DNA from 4 places in the Shewanella sp. SNU WT4 genome. Region 4 is predicted to be linked to each of the others. Evidence: predicted binding sites of a transcription regulator. Region 4 holds the regulator's gene; each other region holds the start of a gene.
The links. The regulator sigma-54, encoded in region 4, starts transcription at its own class of promoters, with help from an activator protein. The targets are predictions, from matches to a motif close to GTTGGCACGNNNNTNGNNT.
Positions count from the first base shown of each region.

Region 1 (2,208 bases), 1.8 Mb from region 4:
GTTATCCGCATGCTTTGCGCCAAATTAATATCAACCACATTAAACTTTTGCTGCTGCAACGAGGTCATCAAACTTTGTTGCAGTTGCCGGCCGAAATCACTGCTCTGATTAAATTCTGATACTGTAACTGGGGTTGCTACTAACATCATCTTACTGAAAATATAGTCTTTATGATGGCGCACTAAGTCATTGACTATGCGCGCCGCCAAATGATCCATTACGGCCGTAGGCGGCAACCCATTGCCATCTTGTAAGTGACCCGGCGGCAAAGGCAGTGGCTCTTTGGCTTTAAGGGTGCAACTGGCTAATGCCAGCACACTGATGCCGTACAATGCCACTTTCAGCAACTTTTTCATCATCATCCCTCATACTTCGGCCGCGAATACTTCAAAATAATGAAATAACACGCGCCCCTATTTCATCTGGCTTAACTGCTCTGGCGTTAATTATGCAAACCTAATACCAAAATAGAGTAATTGATAAACTAATACCGAGGTGCAATCAGCAAGCGTTTAAACTTGCCTAGCGTTAGGTATTTATGATGAGGCTTTCCGCTTTCCACTTTCCAAGAAAGCGGAATCAAACCAAGCCCAAGAACCAACACTTATCTACTCATCTCAAATGCCCAAATAGCAAATTCCATACGGCCTAGACTCAAAGCAGCAGCTAAAACCCTCTATCTAAAACACTCAAACACATGCGCCTCCCATAGCATTAACGGCCGCATAGTAAAAATCTCCAACCATCACTGCCATTTAAGTGCATAGCTTCATACCTATATTGATGATTGCAAACACGGGCATGTTTATTGCTTACATCGCTAACTAACACAGGCATTGACACTCTGACATCGAAACAATGTCAGCAGATAGCTAGCACAATCAGCGCTTTGTTGGTTCATCTAGCAAAATTAAGCCGTAAAAGATACGCCAATGGATGCTCATGCAGTCAAGCCCTTGACGCTAAGGAGATAAGAGTGAAAACCAAGTCATTATTATTGCTAAGCCTACTGTGTATCAGCATAAGCTTTGATGCCACGGCAGCGCGCTGGGTTAATGCCACTGGGCAAGCGAGTATTAAAAACGATAATATCGATGCTGCCCGCCAAGAAGCCATTAAACAAGCCATCACTTATGCTGGCCTCAGCCAAGGCTTTACCATGCAAAGCCAAACCACGGTAGATCAAGGCCACATCATTAATAATCAATGGAATATGGCGCAGCAACTGCAAACTCAGTCAATGAAAATGATTTCTGAACTCATTATTGGCGATGAGCTTCAAGTCAATATCGCGCTTTTAGTGCAAGATGAAGCTGCCTATGAAGAGCAATGCACTCCAGCATCGCTTACGGCCGCGATTTTAGTGCCGCAGGCCACAATTAAAGATCGCAGCCAACTTAATTATGGTCAGTTAGTTAACTTTGAAACTGAGCTAGCCAATCGCCTCGCCAAACAAATGGAAGCATACAGCCATAAGTCGTTTGCACAATTACACAGTAATGACCGCTTAGACATAGACACTAGCCTTGGGCAAACTCGGGGTTATCGCTTGCCCGATTGGCTCGGCAAAACCACTGACAGCCAATATATCTTGCAGCTTAATATCGAAGATATGTCGTTGCTACCAGCCACTGAGAGTATGTTTGGCTTGATGGCAAATGATCCCTTACGCCATTTTGCTGTGACTTTTAGCCTCATTCACAGCATTAGTGGCGAAGTTATTTGGCAAAAGCTCTTTTCCCACCAAGCGGCTTGGCCCTTTGAAAAACAACAACAAGTGTTACCCAATAGCTTAGTATTTTGGAAGTCGCGCTATGGGCAAGGCATAGATGCGCTATTAATTGATGCCATTAAAGACTTAGATAACGAATTAGTATGCAGGCCAACCCTCGGGCAAATAGTGGCAATGGAAGGCAATCGATTAGTCATCAATCTTGGCCGTCGCCATGGCATGAACTTGCAAGATACAGTCGAAATAATTTTAAAACGCGATATCACAGATAGGCTCAGTGGCATGCGTTCGCTAGCAACCCCAAGCCAGTTAACCTTTCGCTTAGATCAAGTGAGTGAACTCAGTGCCAGCGGCGTGTTTGAGGAAGCGCTTGGCACCGGTGGTATTCAAGTACAAGATGTTGTGGTTAAGCAATAACTTAAATAGCTAATTAAGCTTTAACCTTGAACAAGCTCGCTTAAACCCAGTTAATAGCA
Region 1 covers NZ_CP041151.1:3,209,678-3,211,885, forward strand. The annotation lists gene FJQ87_RS14450 (FlgO family outer membrane protein) at 1-362, opposite strand, end outside; gene FJQ87_RS14455 (flagellar assembly protein T N-terminal domain-containing protein) at 977-2,149, shown strand.
Region 1: a site for sigma-54 is predicted at 796-814, ahead of FJQ87_RS14455 (flagellar assembly protein T N-terminal domain-containing protein). Genes of this name have one in related genera too.

Region 2 (2,208 bases), 1.8 Mb from region 4:
TTGACGGTTTGATACAAGAGATCTTCAAATACGGCGCGGCTTTTCTTGTAACCTATGGTGCTAGCGTTAGCGACATTGTTAGAAATAGTGGCAATATCGGTTTGCTGAGCATCAAGCCCGGTCTTACTAATCCATAGTGCTGGATGCATATCCTCTACTCCTAACTAATGCGCATTAATGCGGTGGAGGCGCGATTGATTTCTTCGCCGGTTTTCATCATTTTTACCTGCATTTCAAATTGACGTTGCAAGTCGATAAGCGACACCATTTCATGGACGGCATTGACATTACTGCCTTCAACGGCGCCCGCTTGAACTAACACGGCTTCATCCACAGGCGCTATCTCGCCCGACATTTGCCGAAATAAGCCATCTTCACCCCGCATCAGATTTTTCTCATCCGGGTTAACTAACTTAAGGCGCCCGACTTCTTCGATAACATTGGCCGCCGCCCCTTGGGGTCTGACAGAAATAGTGCCATCGGTGGCAATTTGGACTTTTTCTATAGGGATGGGCAGTACAATCGGCCCGCCATCGCCCATGACAGGATTACCGCGATCATTACGCAGTAAACCAGATTCATCTATGTGTAAGCTGGCAGAACGGGTATAAGCTTCACTGCCGTCAGCCGCTTGCACCGCAAACCAGCCCTTATCCTTGATAGCGACATCTAAATCACGGCCGGTAGTGCGAATACTGCCAGGGGTAAAATCGGCGGCAGGATTTTCTGTCATGGCAAACACCCGAGTTGGTAAGCCATGGCCAAAGGCTTGCATTGAGCGCGCTTGCTCGATGTCGGCTTTAAAACCGTCGGTATTGGCGTTGGCTAGGTTGTTAGCGCGAATGGCCAACGAATGCATATTCTGCTTGGCTCCACTCATGGCGATATAAATGAACTTATCCATGCTGCTCCGTCAATCTTTCTACTGGCGTCTGAATACAGGATAAGAAAGCAAGCTCTGTGCCATCTATCCCGTGCGCCGCCTTGTAGTGGTACGGTGAATTTGGCCACCTAGTTAGAGGTGATATCATCACCTCATAAGTTAACAGGTGACACTATGAAAAAACGTACAAGAAGACTGTTTAGTGCAGAATTTAAACTCGAATCTGCACAACTAGTACTAGACCAAAATTACTCAATTGTTGAAGCCGCTCAAGCTATGAATGTGGGCAAATCAACTATGGATAAGTGGGTTCGGCAATTAAGAGAAGAGCGACAAGGTAAGCAACCTAAAGCATCACCTATATCACCAGAACAAATTGAAATTCGAGAGTTAAAAAAGCAACTAGCTCGCCTCCAGGAGCACAACGAAATATTAAAAAAAGCCACAGCTCTGTTGATGTCGGACTCACTGAACAATTCTTAATAATTGAGAAACTCAGGCAGAGCTACAGCATAAAAACATTATGTGAAGTGTTCAGTATTCATCGTAGTAGTTACAAGTATTGGAGAAAACGGCCAACAACCATAAACGCAGATAAAGTAAAGCTTCGAAGTTTAGTTAGCGAAGTACACACTGCAAGTAACGGCTCGGCAGGTGCTAGAACGATTGCAGATATGGTTAGCCAGCAAGGTATCTCGCTAAGCCGTTATCGCGCCACTAAGTTGATGAAGGAGCTTGGTATAGTTAGCTGTCAGGTACCTAAGCACAAATACCGAAAAGCGACACTAGAACACATTGAAATCCCTAATCACCTAGGTCGACAATTCGCTGTCACTGCTCCGAATGAAGTTTGGGTTGGTGATGTCACCTACGGTGTGCCCGGAGTTCAGCACTAGCATGGAATGCTTTAACGAACCACGAGTCTATCTGAAATACATGAACACTACGGTAGGAGCTACATTGTTTATGGCACTATCTGGTTGTGCAGATAGTTGAGTCTGAGCGGCAGTGACTTATCGTATGCTGATAAGGTGATGTAACTCGCTGACAACGGGGAGTGAGGCGAATTCGTTAAGCCAAGATGCTCCTCTAGACTAAGTATTGGACGGATGAAGAACATGAACCGGTTAACCCGCATCTATGGGCTGAAACGTCGCCATTGCCTACACGAATTAACAGGCAATATGGTGCTGCAATAGTGCTAAACGTATGGGCACTATTGCCGAATTAATGAGTAATAAATATGTACTTATTAATGGATAAACGTTAAATCACAATTCTGCGTTTAAGCATCATCACCTTACAGTACGATAAGGTCAAAGACT
Region 2 covers NZ_CP041151.1:3,195,758-3,197,965, forward strand. The annotation lists gene flgG (flagellar basal-body rod protein FlgG) at 1-149, opposite strand, end outside; gene flgF (flagellar basal-body rod protein FlgF) at 161-904, opposite strand; partial or broken gene FJQ87_RS14380 (IS3 family transposase) at 1,058-1,755, shown strand.
Region 2: a site for sigma-54 is predicted at 950-968, ahead of flgF (flagellar basal-body rod protein FlgF). Genes of this name have one in related genera too.

Region 3 (2,208 bases), 1.9 Mb from region 4:
GCTGACCCAGTTAGCAGCCCAATGTAAGTAGCGGTTCACTCAATAAAGGGAGTGTGTGATGAGTAAAGATCCACTGCTAACAGTGCTAAAACTAGTGACAGAAGCTGAGCAGCAGGCGGCCTTGCAATTAAAAAGTGCCCAGCTTGAATGCCAAAAACGCCAGCAGCAGTTGGCCTCTCTCAATCAATATCGCTTGGATTACATGCAGCAGTTAAAAAATAAACTCGGGCAAGATATTAGCGCCAATTATTATCATCAATTTCAGCGCTTCATTCGCCAAATCGATGACGCCATCGCTAATCAGCTTAAAACCATTACAGATGCCAATAATATTCGTGAGCATAGGCAGGCGCATTGGTTGCAGCGCCAGCAAAAACGTAAATCGGTCGAGCAACTGCTGGGTAAAAAAGCCCAGCAAGCCAATGCTAAGGCGCAGCGATTAGAGCAAAAGCAGCAAGATGAGTTTGTGGTTAATCAATACGCTAGACGCACCATTCGCTAATTACCCGACAGGCAAAAGGCGTTAGGGTTTGATACGTTAAGGCTTGCCGAACCTCATACTTGCTTATCTTGCTGTTGCTATTCTGAACTTGTCTCTTGCAATTCCTAAGTCTCTTAGTTTGTGGCATTTAAATTGCTTATAACTAGGTCAATAGGGAGTGGTTGCCGTTATTGTCACTGTGACTGTCATTGTGATTAAGGTTAACGCTCCCATGGAACTGGCCTGAGTAAATGCGGGTTAAGATTCAATCAAGGCTTGGCGGAGAATAGCATGCAGCAAAATCAATCTGTGTTTTTAGCGCCTGTAGTCACTACGGCAGTAAATAGCAGCTCAACTAACGCCAGTTTAGTCAATAGCGGCTCAGCTAATACGCGCAGTCAAGTGGCATCTAGCCGTGATAGTGATTTCTCCACCGCGTTAACGGCCGCCGCCAATGCTAGGCAGCAAAGAGCTGAGCAGTTACAGCAAGAAAATACCCAAATGGCGGCTAATAATAAGCTTGCCGCTGATCAAAGGGCGGCCAATGACAGCCGCAGAGATGCCGCTAATCGCGACGCGGCAAGTAAAGATGCTGTGCGCGCCCAGCAAACAAGTACTGACACACCAAGAAATCCCGAGATTAAGCCTGTTAAAAACAGCGATGCTAACACCGCATTAACCGATAAAACTAAACCGTTAAATCATGACGTTAATCAAGCTAACAAGCCGGCTGTCAGTCAAGATAAACACTTGCCGCTTGGCAAAAATTTTGGCAGTGACGATTTTATGACGCTGATGTTTAGTCAGTTAGGTATTGATGACTCAGCCCTTGATTCCCTCAATGTCAATCAATTAGCTGGGGCCGATGCTAGTTTAGATGGTGAACTCAGTTTCGCGGTTGAAGAGCTTGATGCCTTACTGCAAGGCAGCGCAGTACCTGAGGCAGAGCTTTCACTAGAGCAGCTATTAGCGCTGACATTGGGGCATGAACAGCCCACAGACATAGATGCCAAAGTACTCAATGAACTTGCGGCCTTATTAGCTCAGTGGCAGCAAGGCAATGATAAAGAGGCATTACCGCCTGAGTTACAGAATTTGCTAACCAATACTTGGGAGCAATTGCAGCAAGGGCAAGCACTTGAGTTATCAAGCAATGATTTAGCGCAGTTCAAAGAGTGGTTAAGCACGCAAGGGCTGGAGGCTAAGGCATTGGATAAGCTTGATGCTCATAGTTTGGCTGCCATGCTGCAGCAAACCTTAGCCGCCTCTGGTGAGCCTTTGCCAAATACTGAACCTAAATGGCAAACCGCGAAAGATGCGCTGGCTGCTACGGTTGTCAGTGGTAAGGACATTAATAGCTTGGTACTGAGTGATGGCGCGAATCATCCTAAACCGGCGCTAAATGATAACGCCAATAGTCAGAAGGGCTATCAAGCTGAGCTATCAGCCAGCGCTACAGCGCAGTTACATGCCAATAGCCATTCAGCACTTAATCAAAGCCCACAAAGTCGCAGTAACATTTTAGGCGAGGGACTAGTGAATAGTGCGCCAAATGCTGGCGTTAATCTTGAGGCTCAATCGCCGCTAAATAGCCAAGGGAGCATGGCTTCACAACTTAGCAAATCACTATTAACGCCGCAAGATGCACCGCTAACCGATAAGCAAATGGCAAGTTTGTTAGCCGATGCAAAATTTCAAGTGGTTGAAAATGAACCTAAAACCATAAA
Region 3 covers NZ_CP041151.1:3,172,064-3,174,271, reverse strand. The annotation lists gene fliI (flagellar protein export ATPase FliI) at 1-31, shown strand, start outside; gene fliJ (flagellar export protein FliJ) at 56-502, shown strand; gene FJQ87_RS14265 (flagellar hook-length control protein FliK) at 773-2,208, shown strand, end outside.
Region 3: a site for sigma-54 is predicted at 622-640, ahead of FJQ87_RS14265 (flagellar hook-length control protein FliK). Genes of this name have one in related genera too.

Region 4 (2,208 bases):
GGCGCCGAGTTGAAATTGCCAGAGCATTAGCGGCTAATCCTAAGTTTATTCTACTTGATGAGCCATTTGCAGGGGTTGACCCCATTTCAGTGATCGACATTAAAAAGATCATCGAACAACTCAAAAGCCGCGGGCTTGGGGTGTTAATCACAGATCATAACGTCCGTGAAACCTTAGACGTCTGTGAGCATGCCTATATCGTTAGCCATGGCGAATTGATTGCAGAAGGTACTCCCGCTGAAATATTAGATAACCAACAAGTGCGCGCAGTGTACTTAGGTGAACAATTCAGGCTATAGTTAACGTTAACAAGGCGATCAGTAAGGTCGTCTTTTACTTTGTGATATACGCTTATTATTCAGTGTTTTCCATCACAACTCTCATAAGTAGGGATAGCGGTAATTATGAAAGCGTCACTCCAGCTTAGACTGGGTCAGCAACTTACCATGACTCCGCAATTGCAGCAGGCCATTCGTCTGCTGCAATTATCATCCATGGAACTACAGCAGGAAATCCAGCAAGCCCTGGAGTCTAATCCGCTATTAGAATTGGATGAAGAGCAATATGATCCCATCCAAGCCGCGACGGAAGGCAACGAGTTCGATGTCACTCACGTTAAGAATCAGGACAAAGAACTAGAAACCAATGACAACAATACAGCAGACAGCAGCGACATGAGTTATGAAGCTGATGCCGTTGAAGCTGACTCCTATGAAGTCGATATGGAGCGCGATAGTTCAAGTGTCGATACTAGTGATGCCCTCACCCAAGAAACTATGCCAGAAGAGCTGCCTTTTGATAGCAGTTGGGATGAAGTGTTTACCGCAACTAGTAACACAGGCTCTGCTAATCTGCGCGATGATGACATGCCGTTTCAAGGTGAAACCTGCGAAGGCTTGTATGAGCATTTAGAATGGCAAAAGAATCTGACTCCGTTTAGCGATACCGATCGCGCCATTGCTACCACTATTATTGAAGCGATTGATGAACGCGGTTATCTCACCTTATCGACTGCTGAAATTCTGGATGCCATTAGTGATGATGACGATATAGAGCTTGATGAAGTGGAAGCTGTGCTTAAACGGATTCAGCATTTTGATCCCATAGGTGTCGGCGCCCGAGATTTGCGCGAATGTTTACTTATTCAGCTGTCGCATTTTAATGAAAACACACCATATTTAGCGGAAGCTAGACTGCTGATTGATGAACATTTGGATGTCTTAGCCGCCAAAGATTTTCGTTTATTAATGCGAAAAACTCGGCTCAAAGAAGATGATGTCAAATATGCGCTGCAACTGATCCAGACCTTAAATCCGCGCCCCGGCTCGTTAATTACGCCAAATAGCGATGAATACGTGATCCCTGATGTATCGGTCAGCAAAAAAAATGGTCGTTGGGTTGTAGAGCTCAATCCCGATAATATGCCTAAACTGAATGTAAACCAGCATTATGCCGCCATGGCTCGCAGCAGTCGCAATCAAGCCGATAGTCAGTTTATTCGCGGCCACTTGCAAGAAGCCAAATGGTTTATTAAAAGTTTAGAGAGTCGCAATGATACGCTTCTAAAGGTGGCGACTTGCATAGTTGAGTTCCAGCAAGGTTTCTTTGAGTTTGGTGAAGAAGCGATGAAACCTATGGTTCTTAATGACATAGCTGAAGCCGTTGAAATGCATGAATCGACGATTTCACGGGTGACGACTCAAAAATATATGCATACCCCTAAGGGGATTTTTGAATTAAAGTACTTTTTCTCTAGCCATGTAGGCACGGATGACGGCGGAGAATGCTCCTCTACAGCAATTAGAGCTTTTATAAAGAAGCTAGTCGCTGCAGAAAACCAAAAGAAACCACTGAGTGACAGTAAAATGGCTCAGCTTTTGGCAGAACAGGGAATTAACGTTGCACGGCGCACCATAGCTAAATATCGAGAAGCTATGTTGATCCCACCGTCCAATCAGCGTAAAAGTTTATAACCCACCATTTCACTGGAGGCAGGCATCTATGCAAATTAATCTGACAGGGCACCACGTAGAAGTAACCGATTCGTTACGCGAGTATGTTGAAAACAAGTTCACAAAGCTTGAACGTCATTTTGAACAGATCAATAATGTGCATGTTGTTTTAAATGTTGAAAAAAATCAGCAGATTGCTGAAGCCAAGCTACTAGTGAGTGGCGGTGAAATATTCGCTACCTCCGAACATCAAGAT
Region 4 covers NZ_CP041151.1:956,956-959,163, reverse strand. The annotation lists gene lptB (LPS export ABC transporter ATP-binding protein) at 1-299, shown strand, start outside; gene FJQ87_RS04295 (RNA polymerase factor sigma-54) at 405-1,973, shown strand; gene hpf (ribosome hibernation promoting factor) at 2,002-2,208, shown strand, end outside.